Flammeovirga agarivorans: one gene and its partners. The protein of the gene in region 2 interacts with the protein of the main gene of each other region in a pairwise test. Links are inferred from orthologs where the notes say so. Each region holds a gene or a part of one and is shown on either strand. Other genes may lie near its edges.

What was found.
Region 1: the proteins of rlmB (region 2) and tsaE interact in binary tests that used the Escherichia coli proteins (3 or more experiments, as listed by UniProt). The link is inferred for Flammeovirga agarivorans from one-to-one orthologs.
Region 3: the proteins of rlmB (region 2) and HGP29_RS12080 interact in binary tests that used the Escherichia coli proteins (3 or more experiments, as listed by UniProt). The link is inferred for Flammeovirga agarivorans from one-to-one orthologs.

What each region holds. Positions count from the first base shown.
Region 1 is NZ_JABAIL010000015.1:73,498-81,768, reverse strand. Bases 55-2,900 are described here. They hold tsaE (tRNA (adenosine(37)-N6)-threonylcarbamoyltransferase complex ATPase subunit type 1 TsaE), read left to right. Parts: upstream 55-1,181; coding sequence 1,182-1,619; downstream 1,620-2,900. Other genes in these bases: HGP29_RS26650 (alanine dehydrogenase), read left to right, coding at 1,637-2,869; HGP29_RS26660 (outer membrane beta-barrel protein), read left to right, coding at 302-997. Also shown: HGP29_RS26645 (LruC domain-containing protein), read right to left, coding at 2,969-4,951; HGP29_RS26640 (GNAT family N-acetyltransferase), read right to left, coding at 5,121-5,534; HGP29_RS26635 (hypothetical protein), read right to left, coding at 5,593-6,285; HGP29_RS26630 (DUF4112 domain-containing protein), read left to right, coding at 6,347-6,847; HGP29_RS26625 (RloB family protein), read right to left, coding at 6,849-7,472; HGP29_RS26620 (AAA family ATPase), read right to left, coding at 7,450-8,271. UniProt on the Escherichia coli protein: Required for the formation of a threonylcarbamoyl group on adenosine at position 37 (t(6)A37) in tRNAs that read codons beginning with adenine.
Region 2 is NZ_JABAIL010000005.1:547,397-555,664, forward strand. Bases 4,837-7,679 are described here. They hold rlmB (23S rRNA (guanosine(2251)-2'-O)-methyltransferase RlmB), read right to left. Parts: upstream 6,754-7,679; coding sequence 5,920-6,753; downstream 4,837-5,919. Other genes in these bases: HGP29_RS18440 (glycosyltransferase family 9 protein), read right to left, coding at 4,837-5,132; HGP29_RS18445 (DUF4254 domain-containing protein), read right to left, coding at 5,263-5,871; HGP29_RS18455 (M28 family metallopeptidase), read right to left, coding at 6,905-7,679. Also shown: HGP29_RS18415 (MarC family protein), read right to left, coding at 117-740; HGP29_RS18420 (MFS transporter), read right to left, coding at 830-2,194; HGP29_RS18425 (hypothetical protein), read right to left, coding at 2,401-2,598; nicotinamide riboside transporter PnuC, read left to right, coding at 2,844-3,494; HGP29_RS18435 (trimeric intracellular cation channel family protein), read right to left, coding at 3,481-4,083; more of HGP29_RS18440, read right to left, coding at 4,092-4,836; more of HGP29_RS18455, read right to left, coding at 7,680-8,077. UniProt on the Escherichia coli protein: Specifically methylates the ribose of guanosine 2251 in 23S rRNA.
Region 3 is NZ_JABAIL010000003.1:823,508-831,875, forward strand. Bases 3,372-6,314 are described here. They hold HGP29_RS12080 (NAD(P)H-hydrate dehydratase), read right to left. Parts: upstream 5,622-6,314; coding sequence 4,122-5,621; downstream 3,372-4,121. Other genes in these bases: HGP29_RS12075 (T9SS type A sorting domain-containing protein), read left to right, coding at 3,372-4,057; HGP29_RS12085 (HAD family hydrolase), read left to right, coding at 5,874-6,314. Also shown: HGP29_RS12065 (BatD family protein), read left to right, coding at 1-697; HGP29_RS12070 (T9SS type A sorting domain-containing protein), read left to right, coding at 974-2,236; more of HGP29_RS12075, read left to right, coding at 2,579-3,371; more of HGP29_RS12085, read left to right, coding at 6,315-6,569; HGP29_RS12090 (MDR family MFS transporter), read right to left, coding at 6,610-7,857; HGP29_RS12095 (DUF1254 domain-containing protein), read right to left, coding at 7,965-8,368. UniProt on the Escherichia coli protein: Bifunctional enzyme that catalyzes the epimerization of the S- and R-forms of NAD(P)HX and the dehydration of the S-form of NAD(P)HX at the expense of ADP, which is converted to AMP.

The DNA of each region.
Region 1 (8,271 bases), on a different replicon or contig from region 2:
TTGTATTATTTCTAAAAGATATTTAACAGATATCCTATATAGTACTTTTCTAATCTTTTACTGTACAAAAATGTGTACACCAGAGAAACTCAAGTTCTGCTTGTGCATTACTCCAACTTTGGATCAATAGAAGAAGAGTTTTAACGATACAGAGAAATAAGACCTAATCTTGTCATACTATCAAAATCAATTTTCTTTTATATAAATAGTATATCAATTACTCTTTAATTTTTACTGTCAAATTATCGTGATATCCATTGTTTCTACATTATATTTGATATCACAATTAAAACTTCATAACATGAAAAAACTAAGTCTTATATTTTTTTGTATCGTACTATCCTATGCTTCCTTCGGACAAGGTGCATTATCAAAAATACCTGGTAATTTTTATGTTGACTTCGGCTTAACTTTTTGGGAAGATGATAGCGGACTACCTTTAGAATCTCAATCAAGATCAATCTCGATTTCTTATATGTATGAGTTTTCTTTATCACCTAGTGGTCAATTCACATTCAATCCTGGTTTAGGTTATACTGGTGAAAACTTATTCTTTAAAAGTGGCATGACGTTAACACATGCAGGAGACCAGACAATAGCAACACCTACTAATAACCTTTATGACAATACAAAAAAATCGAAATTAGTGGGCAATTATTTTGATGTCCCTGTTGAATTCCGATTTAGAACCTACCCTGGCAGAAATGCTTTCCGTTTTGCTTTAGGAGCAAAAGTAGGTGTATTAATGGGAGGGCATACGAAAGTAAAATATGAAGACAATGGTGAAACAAGAATCGCAAAAGATAAAGGGGAGTTTAATCTAAATCGCTTCAAAGCTAGTCTTGTAGGACGAATAGGTTACGGATGGATTAACTTTTTCTGTACTTATGGATTAACTAACACTTTTCAAGACAATACTCTTGTTGATACTAATGGCAACCTAATTAACGTTAAGGATAGACCTATTACTGTAGGAATCACCATCTCCAATTTTTAAAAGTTCAAACGCCAATATTAATAAAGCCTTTCTTATATTTTCAAGTATAAGAAAGGCTTTATTGTATATTATAATTCACTGACTTCAAGAAATATTATTCATCATGGTTTTTTCAAAAGAATTTTACTTAAATTCAGTTTCTGAACTTATCTCTATAAAGATCTAACAGTTATCTTTGAAGGATATGAAAGCTAATACATTAAAAATCACAACGAATTCCCTTACTGATTTACCAGAAGCAGCAAAGAAAATATTAGATTTCACTAAAAGCAGCTCTCCTGTTTGGCTCTTCGAAGGAGAAATGGGAGCAGGTAAAACAACACTGATTAAGGCAATTTGTGATGAATTAGGAGTACTTGACCATGTAAACAGTCCAACGTTTGCATTAGTAAATGAATATATGACCAATGATGCTGATACAGTTTATCACTTTGATATGTATCGTATAAAGGATGAGATGGAAGCCTTTGATATTGGTTTTGAAGAATATCTTTATAGTCAGAATCTATGTTTAATTGAATGGCCTTCTAAAGTAGAACGCCTACTACCTGATGACTGTACTGAAATTTCCATCACTACTATCGACGAAAATTCAAGAGAAATTATCGTCACTATCATGTAACTTTTTATTGAGTTAAAATGGGCAAACAACGTGAAGGCTTTGAAAAAGCTACCGAAAGTTATTTTCAATTCCATCCTCAAGAAGTGATGGAAGGTCCAGTTCATAAAAGAGGGAACCCTCTTAAAATTGGTGTTCCTAAAGAAATCAACCTTGATGAAAAAAGATGTGCTCTTCGACCAGGAGCAATATCTCTTCTAATTAATAATGGATGCGAAGTTTATGTGGAGACAAATGCCGGAAAGCATGTCAATCACTTAGACAACGAATATTCAGAAGCAGGTGCTACTATTGTGTATTCTCACAAAGAGGTGATGGAATGTGATATCGTAATTAAGATTTCAGCTCCTACTATCGATGAGATTGCAGATATGAAACAAGGTAAGGCTATCATTTCTACCATTCACATGAGGGAAATCAAGAAAGATGTCTTAGTAGCTCTGAATAAGAAAAAAATCACTGCCTTAGGTTTTGAATTGATTGAAGATAAAGTAGGTGGACTACCTCTTGTTCGAGCTATGAGTGAGATTGCTGGTAGTACTGTGATGCTTATTGCTGCAGAATATCTAAGTAGTTATAATGGCGGAAAAGGAATTATCCTAGGCGGCATTACAGGTGTCCCTCCTTCAAAAGTTGTGATTCTAGGTGCCGGTACTGTTGCCGAATACGCGGCAAGAACTGCTATAGGTATGGGTGCAGAGGTAAAGGTGTTTGATAATGCCATTTACAAACTCAGAAGACTAAAGAAAGAACTGAATTACCCTCATCTATTTACGTCTGCCTTAGATAGCACCTCTATTAATGAAGCTTTAAAAAGAGCGGATGTTGTTATTGGAGCAATACATACTCACGGGGCAAGAACTCCATCGATCGTTACTGAAGAAATGGTCATGGATATGAGGGAAAATTCTATCATTATTGATGTTTGTATCGATCAAGGTGGTTGTTTTGAAACCTCAGAACCCACAAATCACAGACACCCTGTGTACAAAAAACATGGTGTAATTCATTATTGTGTTCCCAATATTGCATCAAGAGTTTCTAGAACTGCAACAGCTGCAATTAGTAATATCTTCACTCCCATCCTTATGAAAATAAATGATGAAATGAATGTGGACACCATGATGAGAAGACATCCATGGTTTTCAAAAGGAGTATATACTTACCGAGGGAGTATCACAAACCAAGCAATTGCGGAAAAGTTCAACCTACCATTAAAGAATCTCGATTTAATTTTGGCTGCAGGCTTATAAAGGTTTTACTTTTCAAAAAAATAACAAACCCTCATCTTAAAATGGCGAACCATTTATAGATGAGGGTTTTTCTTTTATTAGTAGATAGTAGTATTAGGGTTATTCTTCGTTATCTAAGTGCATTTTTGATTCTACTCTATTACCAGTATCATCAGTATACCAGTTAGAATTTGCACTACCGCTGGATTCAACGAAATTTTCAAAATTTGAATACGCATTCGTAATATCAATAGCTTCTTTCGGTGGATGGAATTTGTGCGGTAAGTGAATCGCCCATGGGTGCCCTTCTGCTGTTTTGAAATTACCATCATCAACGCCATCTGTTTGTAATGATTGATTGAATTTCGATGTAGTAGGGAAATTAGCTAAATGGACTTCTTTCGTTCTATCTTTATTGATGAAAATAAATGGATTAAATGCACCAATCGGTAATGATGACGGATCAATAGGTTCTGTAAAGGTGATCACTACTTCGAATTCATCACTCTTACTGATCTTACCAGGTCTACTTATCAATGCAAAGTGATCATCGAAAGCTACCACTACTGGTTTTTCAGGAGCAATACCACTTTCTAATCCTTTTGAATCCAAGGTTACGGCACCTGCTGTAACTCTAGATCCTGTTACACTTAAAATAGAATCTGCATGTATCGGTAATTCGAAGGCAAAACCTGATGGCAAATCAGACTGTACTGTTTTTACAATATACTTTGTCTTGAACTCTACAATTTTATTATCAGCATTACTCACACTCGTATGTCTGTAATGTACTATAATATCGTTAAAATCGTAGTCACCTTTAGCAGGGTATAAATCCTCAAATGCATAAGTACCAAAGCCATTTTCACCTGGAGTATAAGATTCAAATGCTCTTGTAGAATCATTAGGATATAAATCGAAACCATCTACAACTCCATCTCCATCTGCATCTTGGCCTGCAAAGTCTTCTTCAGTACATCTAAATGAACTTAAATCGTTCATTTTTCTTCCCATATTCCTAAGGATCACATAAGATCCATCATTAATATCCATTTGGATCAATTTACTATTTGAATGGTTTGTTGACGCATACAGACGATCAAACCTGTCAATTGTAACACCTGTTAGATAGTGAGGGAAATTATCAGCACTAATACGCGTAGCGTTGATAATTGTTGAGTCACTATTAAATGCCATTCGGAACATACCTCCACTAGACACTTGATATAATGTACCATCAGAGGAAAAGTCAAAGTCACCTCCTCCATTTTGAGAACCTGAGATACCTTGAATTCTAGCATTTTTAACAACACTACCATCTGAAGGATCAATAATTGCGAAGTCTTCTTTCGCTGCGATATATAAATAACCATCACTTGGATTGATTACCATTCTTGGATAACCATCATTTAGATTATTACTTGAAGTGTTCAGTGATGCAATCAAGGTAGATGTACCTGTTTCCTTTACATAGCTGTAGAGTTTTCCTTTAACATCATAATAAATGATATTGTTCTCTCTGTCATACGTAGCTGCAAAACTTCCCCCCGACAAATCCGGGTAATCAGTTATTGCTAAATCGTTGTCCAAATTGATAGAAAAGAATTCTCCATTACCATTTACTACATAAATAAAGTCATTACAAGTATTAGATTTTCTTGCTTGTGATGCTTCAAATGGTACTAATTCTGATTCCACATCAAATTCTACATTTACATATTCAGTAGCGATAGAAGCAGTTTCGAAAAACTCCAATCCTGCTGCTTGCTTTGAAATGTACAGTTCGTCGATATAGGTTGGTACCGACAATTCCATGTTTAGCACTCCGTTTTCATCACTGAGTCCTGAAAACATTTTGATTTTCTCTCCTGCTGGAGTTGATAAATAAGCTGTAATTAGGTTTGATCCTGCGAAATTAGATGAGGATACTTTTACATAAATTGTTTTTGTGGTTTTGTAATCGAAACCAGAAGGGACAGTCACATCATTAATGCTACCTTCTGAAATAGGGTCGTCTGTGTTGATCTCTTTATCTTTCTCATTGGTACAACCAATTAAAAGAAACAGAACAATGCTAATTGATAATAGGTTGAGTGGTCGCATTATAACGTTATTAAATATTTACATAATAACACTATAACACAGCCTTTTTAAAATTAATTCACTCAAATCGATTTTTTTTATAAAAAAAGTAGATGCCCAAATCAAATTCAAGCATCTACATATAATTATATTTTCCTTTTTTACTTAAAGTAAAATTAAGGGTGATTATTTATAGTTGTTTTTCCATTCTTACAAATAGAATACCTTTACGTATAAAAGAAGTATCCGTTTGATGTAATCCCTCTCTTTCATATAAGATTGTAGCTGTTGCTCTTGCATTACACCACAATACTTTAGCTCCTTCTTCTTTTGCTAGCTTTATCACATGCTTTAGTAGAATACTTCCATATCCTTTCCCTTGCTGTTCTTGAAGAGTGGCAAATTTTCTAAACTGAACATTCTTGTCAGGATCCATAAATAATGAAATCACAGATGTTAATTCTTCTCCAACAAATAATCCTAAATGTCTTCCTTTATCATCATCTGGAATTTTGACATAAGATAGTGGTTCTTTCGGCCACATTACTTTATGTCGGATTGCCCAAGTTTGTGCAGCAGTAATATCTCTAATTTCAAATTTCATACAACAAAAAAAGCGACTAAAAAGCCGCTTTACAAATCCTTTAATATTTTCTTACATTTTAGAATGCAACTTCGACTCTAATTACCCAAGGAGAACCGTAAGTTACATAAGGAGAACCATAATATGCATTATTTGAATCGTAGGCTACATCATACAAAGCAATAATATTCACTCCTCCTTTTCTTCCTACTCCTTGAGAAACACCACCACCAATTAAGAACTGTTCCTGCCATCTTCTATCCGTAATATATCTTCTAGAAGAAGCATCATAATCTTCGATGTGCTCGTAACTAAAGGCATAGTATTCTATTTGTGGAAATATTTTTAAACCATCTCTTACGTTAATCATGTATCTAGCAAATGGTCTAAATCCATAATTATTAGTGCTGTAATCTGGTCCGATATCTGACTTATAATTGTAGTACTCATATACAAATCCAATACCTAATTGTAGGTTTGGAGTAATCAAGTAACCTACCATTGGTGTAACTGCGATTTGGGTGTAATAATTTGAAAAGCCAAACCCTAAACCTCCACCAAAAAATATTTTATCTTTTAACGGTTTATCAGAATGTTTTTGATCTTTAAGGGCATTCACCTCCGATTGTGTAGGTTTTTTGTACTGTTGTTGAGTATAGGCATCTTTTTGTTTGGTACTATCTTCCACATAATCATAAGTTTGTGCAGACAAGTTTCCACTGAACATCAGTAAAACAAAAAGTAAAGCAATAGCTTTTATGGTATCTTTCATGGTAGATGCTTATTTTTATTTATATGAAAATACGTAAAAAAAATATATTTATTGAAATAATATGACAAATCAGACTTCCCAGTATGCCAACGATCCCTCTTATAAAACTTTAAAAAGAATTAGTTCTATCATGGATGAGGCCATTCCAATTCCTGGAACAAAACAAAGTATAGGATTAGATGCGTTTGTTGGGTTGATCCCGGGAGTTGGTGACACTATCTCTGTTTTTATTTCTGGAGTTGCCTTATTTACAGTGGCAAGAAATGGTTTACCCGCAAGACTAATCATGGCAATGACTTTTAATCTATTACTGGATTACCTCATTGGAATAATACCAGGCATTGGAGATTTCATAGATGTATTCTACAGAGCTAATAGAAATAATGTAAAATTGATTGAAGGATATTATAATCAGAACCCTCAAGCAATCAACCAAGTACAAAAAAGCTCCACAGGGTTAATGATATTCGCAGGGTTAATGTTCATATTACTGACTAGTGTTGTATTTCTTGTTGCCTATTTTGTAAAATTGGTCATCTGGCAATCAATGGGGTGGGAATAAATTATAAATCCAAAAGATACTCTACCAATACATAGACATTCGTGTATGGTTCTCTTTCATGAAATTTAGTATTTGATTTTACACCAGAGATAAAATGCTCTTCTAACTTTTTTGCCCTTTCTATAGCCAAATCAGTCAGAGGTTTTAGCTCGTGGTAGTTTTTTGCATTTTTATGGTAACGGGATACATAATTTTGCTGGATGTATTTGATTAAATTTCCACATTTCAAATAGCGCTTATTGACATCCACCATTTCATAGTGCAGTAAAAACCATAACTCAAAACAGATATTAGAGATAATTACTTTGATGTCATTTTTCCCTGCTAAAATGATCACCTCTTCGATATGTTTGTGATAATCTCTATCAAAGACTAGCCAAATAGTTTCGTATGGGTTTCCTTTTGTTAAGGCTTTCTTTTTTTTGAATATCGCTTCTCTCACTAAACCTAATGGGCTATGACTTTTAGGTTGATATACTTCAATATCAACAGCAGATAAAGTTCTTCTTTTTGCTGCATCATGTTTTAAACCATTAAAATAATTGGGTTCTGTTTTAGCTCCCTCACAAAGAATCAATACTCTTTGGCGAAGGGAATTATTCTTATCTCTCCTTCTGTTCCTCATCGCCTTGTATGTTAAAGTCAAACTCTAAACCTAATTGATTAATTGCAGGTGTTCCTCCAAATTTACCAGTCAGATACCATTCCTCTAGTGGTACTTCTTTTTTCAAGTTAGGAATATCAGAAACCGATGACACTTCAGTCTCTCCATCTTCTGATCTCTCTGAAAGAAAAACTTGGTCGAAACGAAATAGATCATCATTTAATAAAGAAGCATCGTGAGTAGAAAATATCAATTGTGCTCTTTTAGGGTTCGTATTTGGGTTATGAAAAAGTTTAATTAGTGCTCTTGTAAGGTGAGGATGCATACTCTGATCAAGTTCATCAATAGCAAGTGTATCTCCCGCTTCTAATACTCTTAATATTAACCCTCCTAAAGCTACTAGTTTTCTAGTACCAATAGATTCCTCTTTCAACTCAAATAATACTGGTTTTTCAGTATCTTCAGAATAATGCAAAGTTTTGATTTGAAACCTTCTTCTTCCTTCAAAAAGCCCCATTAACTCCGAATCTTCCTGAACAACATCAATGCCTTTTATCCCTGTATCAGCATTATACACTAATTGACTTAAATTCTTCAGAAATCTTCCTGATTCATCATTAACAATGTGTTTTGCGATTCCTTGTAATAAAGCATCATCATATACTGATCGATAAAGGATATATGCTCTCAAATGACTCTTGAAAAACCTCCATGGAGCCATTAATTGACCTAAACCCAATTGAGCTCCCTTGGCTAACATTAACTGATGCGGTAGTACATGCCTTGCTATAGACTGTTTATCACCTTTAAGTTTCTTACC
Region 2 (8,268 bases):
TTTAACAAAACTATAACGCTCAAATCCATCAAAATAATACATCGAATCGAGCTTTATTCTAAAAAATATAATGGTGTAAATTGTGTGCCAAACCGTTATCATTCTCAGATTAATAACTATTGATGTGGGTAATTTTGAATAAAATCTAGAATACCCACTAAAGCAAACTGAATTCCCATAGACAATACGATTAACCCCATGAATCTAGTTGTTACCTGATTAAGCATAGAAGGAGTATCGCTGGCATTTCTTGTTCGAATGGCAATAATAATCCATGTCAGCGCCAATACGGCTGCAATTGAAATAAGAGCGATCATAGGAACGGCGTCATCAGATTGGTTAATGGCAAGGGTGATAGTACCCGTAATTGTTCCTGGTGATGCGGCAAATAGAATAAGACGTATAATGTCTCTTTCTTCTTCAGAATGTGGAGTGACAGTATCTTTTTTAGATGGTCCTGTTTGTTTGCTTAACATACCAAACCCCATCCATGTAAGAACAATTCCTCCTGCTACCTGAAAGGCATCAAGTGATATTCCGAAAGCATGTAATAGTCGAGCTCCAAAAAATGCAGCACCTGCTAGGATAATCCCTACAATAAGAATCACCTTGGTTAAGTCTGTCAATTTATCTTTGAAAGACTTTCCGGATTCAATATGGTTAAATATCTGAGCACAGATGACAGGGTTCACTAAAGAGAAAATAGTTAAGAAACCTTGGAGGTAATGATCAATATGCATAGAATAAGTATCAATAAAAAAAGACTACTTCGTTGACACAAAGTAGTCTTAAGATAATATATTTTTAAGGGATTTACCTTTAAATCAAATTATGATTTTTTCTGATCACTGATTAATCCAACGCAAAGAGCTCCAATTAAAAGAATAACTCCAGCCATTGTTAATAGGCCTACTGCATTTCCGTTGAAGAACGTTGAAGCAATAGTACCACCAAACAATCCGGCAAAAATTTGTGGACCTGCAATTGTGATATTGAAAATACCCATGTAGATACCCATTTTCTCTGCTGGTAAGTTTTCAGATAAGATACTGAATGGCATTGCCAAAATTGCAGCCCATGCAATACCAACACCTGCCATAGAAGCAAATAATAGATATTTATCTTGAATAAAGTAGATACTGATAAGTCCTAAACCACCAAGGATTAAAGCAGTAGCATATACTGTTTTTCTATTTGTTGCTTTGATAAAGCTAGGCATAACCACAGAGAAGATAGCAGCTGCTAAACTGTACATCGCAAACATTAAACCTACCCAGTTACCTGCATCGTTATAGTCTGCTGAAGTCACATCTCCAGGAGCAGTGTGCCAGATATGTTGTGCAATAGCTGGAGTAGAATATACCCACATAAAGTAAAATGCTACCCATGAACATAATTGGACTGCAGCCAATTGGTACATCACTTTAGGTGATGAGCTTAATGTTTTGAAGAACTCAGAAATTGCATTTTTATCTTTTGCAGCTTCTTTTTCAGCCTTCTGTGCCTCGAAATCGATATTATTATATGCAGCATACTCTTCTGGAGGATACTCTTTTGTTCTTAAAGCAGTCCAAAGTACTGTTACCATCAATGTAGCTCCGCCAATATAGAATGACCAAACAACTGAGTCAGCTACTTTTTGTCCTTCAGCAGGTTCGTTGGCAACACCAATCATAGTTAAGATAAATGGTAAAGCAGAACCAACAACGGCACCTGTATTAATTAAAAATGATTGTACTGAATAACCTAAATCTCTTTGATTATCATTGACCATATCACCAACTAATGCTCTAAATGGCTGGAAAGTGATATTGAATGAAGCATCCATAATAAGAAGCATAGTTGCACCAAAAAGCATTGGAGGCATTAATGCGACAAAGAACTCTGAGTTTGGCATTAAAAACATTGCCAAAGTAGCAGCTATGGCTCCACCAATAATAAACGGTATACGACGTCCTAATTTAGTCCATGTACTGTCTGATGCTCCACCAATAATAGGTTGAATGATAATACCCGCAATAGGGGCAGCTAGCCAGAAATAACCTAAGTCGTGTACATCTGCACCTAAAGCTTGTAGAATTCTACTGACATTACCATTTTGAAGGGCAAAACCGAACTGTACACCTAAGAAACCAAAACTGAGGTTCCAAATTTGCCAGAACGATAAATCAGGTTTAGCAATTTTTGTTGACATATAAATAATGCTCTATTTAAGATTGTTGTTTCATACTTTACTAACAAATATATAAATGTAGAGGCAAGTTTTAGTATGACAATCGTTATGAAATCAGATAAATAACAGAATATTTTTACCGCAATCGGTTGATTCGACAAATAAAAAAAGTCTCTACTCCATAAAAATTGAAGTAGAGACTTTTAATTTAATCACTTTAAGAAGCCTTATGCACTAGCCTGCTTATTTTTACACTGACTAGGATCTTTACCACAGTAGCTGCAAGATTTTCCTTCAGGATTTAAAAATGGACTCTGAGATGCACAAGTTCCTTCAAACTTTCCATCTTTTTTGAAAATCAGCTTCACTGACATCAAAATGAAGAATAGACCTAAAACGCCTACACCTAGTAAGATAGTTTCCATAAATTATATATTATTGATGTCTATATAGACAAATGTTTTTATTCTTGATAGCACAAATGTAACTAAACTTAATGTTAATAGCTTTTCATGAGAGTGCTTTCATTTAATCTTTCTAACAAATTAACAAATGTTCATATGTTTTCCCTAATATTTTTAGCTAAAATGATGAAACATTGTACAATACACTATCTTAGTAGTTTCTTAGAAAATTGATCTATAACTGTTGCAATATCTTTAAAACCATCATGTTAGACCTATTTGATCTGGATTATATTTTTATTGAAATTTTTGATTATCCATTAAGTTATATCGAGCTTTTTGGTACTTTGATGGGAGTGGCTTGTGTTTATTATGCCTCTAAAAATAATGTGCTTACCTGGCCTACAGGCTTATTGAATGTCACCGCATCATTTATCATTTTCTATCAGGTATATCTTTATTCTGATATGTTTTTACAGCTATTTTTCTTTGCGACGAATGTTTATGGATGGTTGTATTGGAATAAACAAAGTGATACCACATCAAACCTAACTGTACTGTCAAATAATCAAAGAGTTGTAACGATTTTTACTATTGCTTTTTTGACGGTTTTGATAGGTTATTTATCAAGCAATTTGCATGTTTGGGCGAGCGAATTTTTTAAACATCCGGCTGCATTTCCGTACATAGATGCTTTTACAACAGGTATGAGTTTAGTGGCTACAGTATTTATGGCGAGAAGAATTGTAGAGTCTTGGGTGCTTTGGATTCTTATTGATATTGTAAGCTGTGTTTTATACTATCAAAAAGGCATATTATTTATTTCGTTGGAATTTGTGGTCTTTTTATTCCTTGCAATTTATGGGTGTTGGAATTGGATCAGGTTATATAGAAACGATCAGCTTAATCCAGTTTAGGTAGTGTAAGATGATATTTAATGGCTAATAAACGTATGCCAATCACTGTCGTAATACATGTCCATGTACAAATGGTATCATCAATATTGAATTGATGTAGGATAACGAATACAGAACCACCAACTAGACAAGCTGTAGCGTAGATCTCTTCTCTAAAAATTAAAGGGACGTCATTACATAATGTATCTCGAATAACTCCTCCTAAAACAGCTGTAAAAGTTCCCATTACAATACAAATTACAGGAGGAACACCTAATAACATGGCTTTTTGAGTTCCTATAAATGTGAATACACCAATACCAAGCGTATCAAATAGAAAAAGGGTTGTTCTAAGTTGAGCAACTATTTTTTTGAATAGGACTGAAAATGCAACAGCAACTGTTATAATAATTAAATAGTTGGGATCCATGATCCAGAAAACTGGTGTGGCACCTAAAATACTGTCTCTGGTTGTACCTCCACCAATAGCGGTAACACTTGCTACGAAAATAGCTCCGAAGATATCCAATTTCTTTTCCCTAGCAGCTAAAGTACCAGAGATAGCAAATACAAAGGTTCCGATAAGGTCGAGGACATTAATTAAAGACATATGATAAATTATTCAATCACGTTGGCGATTTTATTATATACCATTTCAGGTGTTACACCTTCTAAGCAAGCGTAATCTTCTCTGAGGCATGGTTTGTTACCAAAAACAGAACATGGTCTACATTCTAATTCATTGACTGATACTTCAGCTATATTATTTTCTGATTGTCCATATCCTAAGAAACCAGCATAATGATGTGTTGCTCCCCATACAGAAACGCATGTAGTTCCTCTTAAAGAGGCCATGTGCATATTGGCAGAGTCCATACTTATCATCACATCTAAATGCTCAATGATTTCTAACTCTTCCTTTAACTTAATATTACCGGCAAGGTTTACACTATTGGGAACTTCTTCCACACATTTGTCCAATATTTCTGCTTCTTGGCCAGGTCCTCCAAAAAATAGGATTTTTGCATTCAGTTTTTCTTGAAGCATCTTACTTAAGACTGTCGCTTTTTTCTCGCCCCATATTTTTCCTTTATGCTGTGCAAAAGGAGCGATACCAATCCAGGGTTGATTTTTACCACCTAGTAATTCTAACTCTGCTTGTTTTAATGCAGGAGAAGTTTTTTGAGGTAATTGATTTGATAAACTTACAGATAGACCAATTTTTCTAAATACATCGGCATACCTTTCAGGCATAGGTTTTAAAGGAGATAGAACTTTACCACTCTGTTTGATTAGTTGTTTCTTTGCTTTTCTGCCTTTGTCTAAGCGAACGACTTTTGTGCCAGTCGCCTGAAACATTGCATCAAGAATGAATGTACGAAGCACAGAATGAATGTCAGCAACTGCAGTAAAAGGCCCCATACCTTTTAGCATTTTATATAACTTTCTTAATCCTTTAAAGCCATTATGTTCACCATTTAAATCTGCTCCAACAAAAGATAACCTTGGGATATTTTCAAAAAATGGTTTTAAAAAAGGACGAGATACCATTACAATTTCAGTATCAGGGTTTTGCTCTAATACTTCTTTGAGTACAGGTACCGTCATGGCTACATCGCCCATGGCTGAAAATCTAAAGGCAAGAATTTTTTTCGACATATTTTATTTACTGATCTATCTTTATAATCAAAAATAAACGCTTTCTCTGTGAGTTTAATCAAAAAAGAAGTTGTTTCAAAACCATACTATTGGTATCTGAAACAACTTCTTTATCTATATCATTAAAGGATTACTTTCCTTCTTTGTACAATACAGGGTTCAATGAAGGATCATTGTACATTTTCATTTGCTTGTACACCTTCATGTATTTTTTGCCTGTTTCAATGTCTTGGATGAGTTCTTCGATGGCAGTAGATAAGTCTACTCGTTGCTCTAAAAGAATATCCAATTTAGTTTGACAAGCTGCTTTATGATCTGCAGAAGCATTTGGACGGTTTACTTCTTCTTGCATATGGTAGATTTTCAATGCAAGGATAGATAAACGGTCAATGGCCCAAGCAGGACTTTCAGTGTTGATTTTAGCACCATCAACGACCTTTACCTCTTTGTATTTATCCAAGAACCAGCTATCAATAAACTCAACCACATCTGTTCTTTCTTGGTTAGAAGCATCAATACGTCTTTTGATTTTTAATGCTTCATCTGGATTGATATTAGGATCTCTGATGATGTCCTCTAAATGCCACTGTACAGTGTCAATCCAGTTTTTCAAGTATAATAAATGTTGGATATCTTCTTTCTCGAATGGGTTTTCGATTGGAGTATCCACATGGTCTTTTATATGATATGTATCGATGCTTTGTGCAAAGATGTTATTACAATTTTCAGTGAACTGCATATTTTAATGTTTGTTGTTCTTGAATTACTGCAAAGATAGAAAAATCTATTATTGTCCGTTCATCATACGTTGTCTGTTTGCCTCAAAAATGATAATTCCTGCAGCAACACCAACATTTAACGAACTTACTTTTCCTTTCATTGGGATTTTAACCAATTTATCAGAAAGATGAATTAAATCGCTATTAATACCATCTTCTTCTGATCCCATAACAATTGCAGTAGGAACGTCTAATTCTACGTAGTATAAATCTTTAGAACCTTTTTCGGTACAAGAAACAACTTGAAGGCCACTTTCCTGAATCTCTAGCACTGTCTGAGTTAGATTATCAACTCTAGCTACAGGAATATGTGATAAGGCACCTGCAGATGTTCTTACAGCATCACTACCAATTTGAGCAGATCCTTTTTTAGGAATTACAATAAGGTCAACACCTGCACATTCAGCCGTTCTTGCAATTGCACCAAAGTTTCTAACATCAGTAACTCTATCTAAAATTAAGACTAAAGGTACTTTGCCTTCTTCGTATGCAGTAGCAATTACATTGTGAGGATCGACATAATCGATAGCAGGAACAAAACCGATAACTCCTTGGTGATTCTTAGAAGTAATTCGTTGTAACTTTTCTTGAGGCACTCTAGAAACTACGATTCCGGCTTTGTTGGCCATTTTATGAATCGCTGCAATAGATTCGTTTGAAGAGTCTCTTTGAATAAATAATTTTTCGAATTCTTTCCCTGCTTCTAAAGCTTCAAAGATCGGCTGAATACCGTACATAATGTCCTCGGCATTCGTTTTAGGACGTGGCGATCTTCTGAAATGTTTCTTTTTCTTGTCGTCGTACATTGTATTTAATTTGTCTTGGAAGAGAACCAAGTACATATTTAGCCATGCACGAGGTCCACAATTCTGCAAAGGTAATGGAACTTATTCAGAAGATATCATGAAAGTTGTAAACTTCTCATAATCATCAGCTCAAAATGTGGTTATTTTCTGCCTTATGATAAGTTTTAGTGACATAATGTGTTGAATACTAGTTCATCAAAGCATCACCAAAATCTGTGATCAATTGAAAGGCATTAGAAAAGTCACTGAGAGGAAGAGGTTGATCATCATAGATATCATGATAATGTGTCCATGATTTTCCCATTAAATAGAAAAAGAAACTAGGTACACCATTTTCAGAAAAGTAGTAATGGTCAGAATTAGCCGCTTTTCCTCTAGACTTTACAGCTGATAAATAGTGATTTTTAGTATTGATGTTAGATAAAAGTTCATATTGATCCGTATATACTTTACCATTAACAGCCATCATGCCCTCTTCTCCTGTTCCAAATAGATCGAGATTTACAAGAAACTTAATTTTCTCCAATGCTACAGTTGGGTTTTCTACATAGTATCTTGAGCCAATTAATCCTGCTTCTTCAGCGCCAAATGCTATAAAAACGACAGATGATTTAGGAGGGTTTGATTTGTAGTATTTCGCAATTTCTAACAACATGGCGACTCCCGATGCATTATCATTCGCACCAGCGAAATATTTTTGTTTTCCAATAGCACCTAAGTGATCGTAATGAGCTGTAAAGAAGATAAACTCTTTAGGGGTTTCAGTTCCTTTTATCTTCCCAATTACGTTCTGACTGATATAATTTTCTTTAAGTTGGGACTGAATGGTAAAATGACATGAATTGACGACTTCAGGCATTTTATTTCTTAACACATAAAATCTAGGCTTTGGCATTTGCCACCTAGCAACACCAAAGGTGAGTTTGTCATCAAAAAGAATAATAGATGCTTTCGCTTGAAGAATTTTTTCCATTAGTGGTCGACTCCATTGCATTCTTTTCTTCTCCTGTTCTTGGTCATATACAACGATACTATTACTTAAATCTTTTTTTGTAAATTCTTTAAGTGCTTCTTCATGCATAAAAATAGCATCATCCATAAAGAATAGTTCTCCATTGCTAGTTCCAGAACCAGAGTCTGTCGCAGGAATGTAATCAACGCCTACCTCTAATTTTATATCGTTAATGACTAACTCTACATTGTTCGGAAAGGTATTAACTGTAAGAGGAAAATTCTGGTAGTAGCTATTTTTTTCATTTCTTTCTAGTTCAATATCCTCAAATTTCTCTGCAATATATTCTGCTGCTTTTTTGTCGCCTTCAAAAACATAACCTCTGCCATGTAACTTAGGACTACACAATTGTTTTATGTTTTTCTTTACAGACTTTATATTTTGCCCTGATAATGTGAGTGATAGCGAAATAAAATAAAGGAAAAAGATTCGGTTTTTGTACACAGTTCTATTGCTTTCAGTTCGAAATTGTATTAGATTAATAAACAAATTAAAAGAAACGTTCGTTTTTTATAATAACTAATGAGGTATAAATCAAT
Region 3 (8,368 bases), on a different replicon or contig from region 2:
GAAGGAAACATTAATAAGCACACGTACAGAAACGTTCTCGTATCTATTTACAAAAGCAGGAGATTTTGAAATGCCTGGGGCAAGTATCTCCTACTTTAGCCCATATACAGGAGAGTATAAAACCATCAAGTCAGAACCCACCAAAATACATGTAGATACGACCTCAGATCTCGGAATAGTTGCTTCTATTGCCGATAGCCTTTCTATGTTAAATCAACCTATGGAAATAAATAAAGAACCTAAGAAGTCATTAAAAGAACAGGTGATTGAGTTCATTGTAACTTATAAATATAAATTAGGTATAGTTTTCCTTTTATTCATCACCTTTAGAAGAATCATTAAAGGTTTGCAAAGTGTATTTAATTACTATAGAAAAAGAAGAGAACAATACCTGCTTTCAGAAAAATATGCTTTTAAATTAGCGTTAAAGGAAGGAGGGAAAGAGAATATACCATCAAAATTAGATGGAACATATAGATGGTTATTACATCCAAAGTTGAATAAGATTTCGATAACTCAAACAAGTAAAGAAATTAATGATGAGGTGTCACACTCTTTTTTTATTCAATTATTTCATGATTTAAGTATCAGTAGTGGGAAATCAAAAATAATGAATTACAAAAAAAATATCATTGAACTAAGAAAGAAATTGATGAAAAGAAGTAAGTCTAAACCTTCGCATTTGAAAAAATGGTAGATATTCTTATTAGATTGAAAAACAGTCAACTATATTAATGATTCAAGAGTAAAAATTGAACAGATTTTTTTGTATAAAAGTTTCAAATAATTAGAATTAATTTCTATTTTTATGGATAATTACGTATTGATATTCTTTTAAACTGTTGTATCTCATTAAAGCACTCCAAATTGTTATCTTTTAGACCCACTAAATATTTTACGACTTAACTATATTATTTCTATTCATTCTAAAAGTGAAAGCTATTTGAGGGCTTAATGACCAAAAATTGCCCAAATGAAAAATTTATTAGCGACTTTATTTCTTACCTGTTACTGTGTATTCAATAATTCTTATGCCCGATTTGTTGAACAAGACACAGTAATTAATCACATTGATAAGACGATTACCATTGTAAGGGATGTAACCTTTAATGCAAATCAAGATGAAGATGGAAATACAATTCCCAATAACACTGAAAACTATATTATTTTTAATGTACCTGATGGTTACACTCTTGTTGTAGGAGAAAATGTTGAATTTGACATCCAAAAAACAGATACTGAAAAGCAATATGTTGAGATTATAGGAGACATGAAATTGTTGTCGGGTGCATCATTTATTGTTCGGAGAGAAGCATATTTCACTTTATATGGGTCTTTAACTGTTGAAGGTACGGGTAGTACTATTAAGGTGGAAGATCCCGGGCATATTTCTAAATCGTCTTACTTTTTAGTAACAGGAGACTTTAATAATAACACAAGTCCTGGCGGTAACACAACGATAGATATTGATCATAAAGGATCATTATTTATTATGGGTGATGCAACGGGAGACAATTCTACGCTTACTTTAGCGATCAGAAATGGGGATGAAACAGGCATAGGAGGAATACATGTTGATGGGGATGAAAATATTGATAACTTTCATGATTATAATAAAAAATCAGACGGTACTTTCCCTTCTGCACTAAACTCTAAAATCCAATCAGTCAATGATCTTCCTGTTGAGCTTATTGACTTTACAGCAAGTGTTATAAGCGATCAAGTAATCGTTTCTTGGTCAACAGCCACTGAATTAAATGCAGATTATTTTGATTTACAAAAATCAAATGATAAAGTGAATTGGGAATCACTAGAAAGAATATCCGCACAAGGTAATTCTACTCATGTGACTAATTATGAATATATAGATACCGACCCAGTAAACGGAGATTTTTATTATCGTTTAATTCAATATGATTTTGATGGTAAAAACGAAACGTTTGGACCAATTCATATTAATAATAGAATAAATGCTGAGCGTTTTAATGTCTCTGTTTATCCTAACCCTTCTACTTCAATTACTAGGCTGGATGTAAATAGGGTTGATCTAAATTCCATTATAAAGATTAACGTCTATGATAGTAAGGGTAAATTAGTTGGCGAGAAAGAACTTTCTGTTGGACAGTACAATTTTACTTTCAACCTAGATACAATTATAAAGTTGAACAAAGGAGTCTATTACCTTACTATTCAACAAGGCAAATTTATCGAAAAGAAGAAAGTAATCAGATATTAAGGTTTTGATTATAACATAATGCAGTAAGGGTAATATTCTTGATAGGAGTATTGCCCTTTTTCTTGTTTTCAAGAATATGATTTATATAACATTGTATTGTTAAAATTGAATATTTTAAATATTTCTGAACCAATACTACAATTAACTCAGTCCATTAATTTTTTGTTAATCTATATTTAATGCCTGTTTTGTAATTTCGATACTAAAGTACGATATAGGAATATATCAAGAATGTTATATCAGAATATTATGAGATGGGAACTTTTAAATTGTTTTTTACAAAGATTATAAAATTATTTTACTTCTTGTTTAAACTTCAAAAACTTTAAACACTACTTAACTATGAATGCTACTATATTGACAAGACTACTGACTTTATGTATCATTTTGCTATCCTCAAATATCTTTGCTGCTAATATCTCTTGGGATGGAGATGCTGGAGATGGGTTATGGTCAACAGCCTCTAATTGGGATGGAGATGCATTACCAGATAATGGTGATAATGTAACCCTAGATTGTAATTGTACAATTACGGTAAATGGAGATATTGAATATAAAAAATTAGCATTAGAAGCAGGTACTACACTACATTTTACAGCAAATTCTACTATTGATAAAGCAGATGAAACAACAATTGATGGTACCATGATTATTGATGCAATTGTCACTTTCCCTCAAGGTATAGAAGTAGAATTGACTGATGACGATGCCATATTACAAGTCAATGCATCTGGAGAAATCACTGATACTGGATTAGGTTTAGCTGAAAATTCGCGTATTGAGATAAAGGCTGAAGGTACGAATACAGGAGTTGATGAAGGTCCTTTTATTTATAATTATGGTGAAATGACTCTAAAAAAATTAGATATTGGTAAAGATGGAAATGGAGAGTTGTATAATTATTCTGACGGTATTATTAATGTAAGTGATGAATTACATGTTGATGGTGAATTATGTAATCAAGGTACATTAAATATTCATAATGAAGATGGAGATGCTAAATTTAAAGTACATGGAGCTACTATCTCTTGTGGTGGTCTAGTCAATGTTGATTTAGTTGAATTAGATGATAAGGAGGATAGACAAGCAAACTTATCAGATATCGTAATTAGTGATGGTAACGATTGTGAAGGTGGGGATAGTGATACTCCACAATACAAAGTAAAGGACGTTGATGGTATTCATACTTTTAATGAAGTTGTATTACTTGATGCTGGAAATAACACTTTCCAAATAGATCCTGAAAATGTATATTCTTGTAATAGAAATGCTGCTAATGAAGATTTGCCAGTAGAGTTAATTTATTTTGAAGCATATGAATATGAAAGTGCAGTTGAATTAATTTGGGAAACAGCTTCTGAAATTAATAACTCACACTTTGTGTTAGAAAAATCACAAGATAAAGTAAACTGGTATGAGATCACTCAGGTTCAGGGAATGGGTAATTCTAATATTGCAATGAATTATAGTTTTATGGATGAAAATCCTTATCCTGGAGTTTCCTATTATCGTTTAACACAAGTTGATTTTGATGGAAAATATGAAATGTTTGAGCCAATTATGTACAAGAATGGTGAAGAAGTGATTACTAATATTCTTGCGTTTCCAATTCCATCAGAAAAAATTGTAACCATTACATCCACACAAGATATTTTAAAAGAAAGAATTCAAATCTTTAATTCTATTGGGGTATCAGTTCAGCATTTGGTTAATATTGAATCAATGGAAACAAAGCATATTCAGTTAAATATAGAAGAACTGAAGCAAGGTGTTTATTATTTTAAAACGCAAGAACAGATTATCCGATTTGTAAAAAATTAGACTTAATGTCGATAATATAAAAAGGAGTATAGACTTTATTGTTTATACTCCTTTTCTGTTTCTTCTATATACCTAAAAATACTTTTCCGATATTATCAATCAAATCTGAAGTGGTCATGGCTTCAACACTTTTATCTATTGCAGTATAATCTCCAGCTTTACCATGTATGTAAACACCAAGAATGGCAGCTTCTTGAGGAGTGTAAGATTGGGCCAATAACCCGCTGATGATACCCAATAATGCGTCTCCACTACCACCTTTTGCCATACCTGGATTACCTGTAGAATTAAAGTGAATGTGTCCATTAGGTAAGCATATAGCAGTATTCGCACCTTTCAATACGATAATTACTTTTCTTTCTTGTGCCATTTTGGATGCAGCTTCCAAGCGATCAAAAGAATTGATAAAATGTATATCAGTAAGCCTTTCGAACTCTCCCACATGAGGGGTTAAAATGGAATTTTCTGGTAAAAAATCCCACCATTCTTCGTTTTCAGCAAGCATATTTAAAGCATCTGCATCAATAACAACAGGCACTTTTGCATCTTCTAAAATCGATCGGATGGCTTTTGCAGTTTGTTCATGTCTTCCAATACCAGGACCAATTCCGATTGCACTAAATGGAGACAATAAGGTTGAGGCAACAATATGGTTTCTTGACGGATCAGCGATACACATAGCTTCCGGACAAGTTGCTTGCATTATTTCATAACCACAGGCAGGGACTATTACAGTAGTTTTTCCACTTCCTGATCGTAAGGCTGCTTTAGTGGAAAGCTGAACAGCACCAATCATTCCTTTAGATCCTCCAATAAGTAAAAGATGACCATATTTTCCTTTATGATCAAATCGTTTTCTTGGTTTGTATATTCCTTGAACGGTCTGAGAAGTGGTAAAGAAATAGGGAGTAGTGGTCGTACTATGATACCCTTTATGTAAGCCAATAGGAACAATATGCAGCTCACCCACATTCTTTTCGTTCTCAGGGAAAAGCATTGATAGTTTAGGGATTTCAATACTTAATGTTATATCAGCATTAATGATACTCTGGAAATGCGTAGAGTAATGATCTGTATATAAACCGGATGCTATATCAACAGAAATCACTGGATTATGTGAGGCATTGATCCGTTCAATTACTTGTAATGTAGTACCTTTTGGAGGCCTTGAAATACCGGAACCAAAGATACAATCAATAATGACTGTTTCGTCTGAAAAATGGGGGATGTCCTCAACTTCTCGTATGTCTTCACAAGAAATTTTCTTAGGTAATCGTTCTAGGTTTTCTTTGAAATCATCGGATGGGTGATCACCAAAATGTACAATATAACATTTCAAATTGTAGCCTTGTTGATGAAGAAGTCGGGCCATTACTAAACCGTCTCCACCATTATTTCCAATACCACAAACGATAGTAATATCTCTATAGCGATCTAGGTTTTCTTCGTACCATTCTGTGAGAGCAGTTGCGGCGCGTTCCATCAGGTCGATTCCTGCAATTGGCTCATTTTCAATAGTATATTTGTCCCAATCTCTAATCTGCTGTGCCGTATATAGTTTCATGTGTTATTGCTTACTTTATTATTAAATAAGTTAACAAAATATCTATATAAAATCACTTAAATAGAAAGAGAAAATATATTTAAAATTGTATTTTTATCCATAGAATGATTTTATACTTACCCATTACTTATTATCCCAATGTTTGATATCAAAATGACCTTTTTTAGGTAGTTATTGGTCTTTTTGGGAAAATAAATATCACGTTGTGTGCGTATAAAAGATTATATATAAAATTTACTTACTAATCTTCTTATGAAACGAATTGCAGTATTACTATTATTATTTGTATCACAGTTTACATTTGCACAAGATAAAGTGGCAGTTTTTGATATGGATGGCACATTAATATCAGAAGAGCCTGCTTATGCTATGGCAATATTTGCTAAAGAATACGGACAAAACCAAATAGAAACAGTCAACGATTTAGTGAATGAACTAAAAGCATTGACGAAAAATCCAAGGTATGATAAAATGCTAAAAAGCTTTATGAAAACTGACCCGATTAAAGTATATCCTCAAATGATGGATGTAGTGGACAGTTTAAAAGCTGAAGGATATAAATTAGTAATTTGTACTGGTTCCGAAGTTCGCTTTGCCGAAGCGGTTAATAAGAAATACTTTAACAATAAGTTTGATGTTGTTATTGGTTCTGAATTTAGAGCAGAGAAATTAAAACCTACAAATAGCAGCATTAATGATAAAGAAGGTAAAATAGATAACCTGAAGTCAAATGGAATAACACCAACAATTGTATATGGTAATTCTCATGGTGATTTCCCTATGATGAAATGGGTAGGAAATGGTGTCTTAGTTATTCATGATGATAAAGCTTCAGGAGAATATGATAAACCTGAACAATACATTAAAGAATGTAATGAGCTAGGTTTTAAGACCATCAAAATTAGTGATTGGAATTTATCTGAAAATCCATCATGGAAGACTAAATAATATCAATATATATATTATGTAGCTAGAGAGCTATCACTAACTATTTTGCAGTTTGTGATAGCTCTTCTCTTTTTTTACTGAATTGAAAAAGTTGGAGGAGAACAATACATAGAAGTAATCCTGCAATCATAAACGTCCAAGTATAATTGTATCCAAATATATTTACTGATTGCATACCCAAATTGTGTCCCACTAAATGTGAAATAGAGAAAGCAATAGTGTATAACGCCATATAATCTCCTTGATACTTACCCGATGCTCTACTCATTGCCTCAGCATTTGAAAGAGGGAACATCAGCATTTCCCCTAATGTGAGTAACATCATACCAATGAATAATACCCACAAATCATGTCCAACGATCAATAAGATATAACTTAAAAGCACTAATACAATAGAGCTCATCATGATCTGCATCGTTGAGTATTTCTTCTGTTTTTCTACCCAATGTATTAGAGGCATCTCCAATAAGAAAATTACAAAACCATTACTCGATAGTAGTAATCCAATTACGGCTTCATTTAGCTCATGGACCTCTTTGTAAAATAAAGGTACAGTACTGAAATATTGCATAAAAATTACCCCAAAAAATACCATCGAAAGGATAAATAGTAAGTAAGGGAAATCTCTGTAGGGAGACTGACTTTTCTTATTTTCCTCAAGTGAATCATCATTCTCTTCAACTATCTTTTTCTTTGGTTGAATGGCTAAAACGAAAATAAGTAAAGCTAAGATACAGCTTACGCCATCAACCCAGAATAATGATGTATATCCCCAAGTCGCTATCAATAATCCTCCAGTGGCAGGACCGGCCGAAAAACCAAGATTAATGGCCAATCGGATCAATGTGATAGATTTAGTTCTATTCTTTTCACTACTATATTGTCTTATGGCCACAAAAATTGGAGGTCTAAGAATATCAGTGAACAAAGTCACTAAAAAGAATCCCCCACATATCTCGTAAAAGGTATCTAATTCTTTTAGAAGGATTAAGCCAATACCCGAAGTGAATAAACTGAAAATAATAATAGGGTAGAAACCAAATTTATCTGTGAGTTTACCACCTAGCCATGAGCCAATTAATGACCCTACACCAAATGAAGACATGACCCATCCAATCTCAGCCAGTGTAAACCCTTTTGCATCAGCTAAATAAATAGATAAAAAAGGAATCACCATGGCTCCAATTCTATTTATTAAAGAGACAACCGAAAGTACCCATATTTCTCGGCTTAAGCCTTGGTATATACTAATGAAGTTATTGAAAGCTAATCTGATGGAAGTGTTCATTTAGAAGTAAAGTTAGGTTTATTGAAGTGTTGCAAGTTAGTTATTAAATAATAAAAAAAGGTAACCTTTTGATGAAGTTACCTTTAATTTTGTATTATCTATTACATTTAGTTTACAAGTTCAGCGTCAGAAGGATACCACTTGTTATCAAACCATGGTTCTAAAGGTCCATATAGTCTGAAAATAGTATTCCAGCCTTTAGAAGGATTAGTTTGAATCCAATTGTTCTCCATTCCTTTAGGTGCTTTTGGGCCAATAAAAATATCCCAAGAGCCATCTTTATTTTGAACTAGACCTTTTTGGTTACTATCAATTCCAGGAAACTGTTGGTCTGTTTGTAACATAGATCTGGTCTGATTATCATAGATAGTGAATGACCAGAAATCTTTCATTGGAGGATTGGCAGGTACATGGAATTTATAGGTCTTGCTTCCATCAAATACATTTCCATTTTTATCGCTGTAAGCAATAGAGTATTGAGAGCCTTTGCCAATAATTTTCATCGACATTG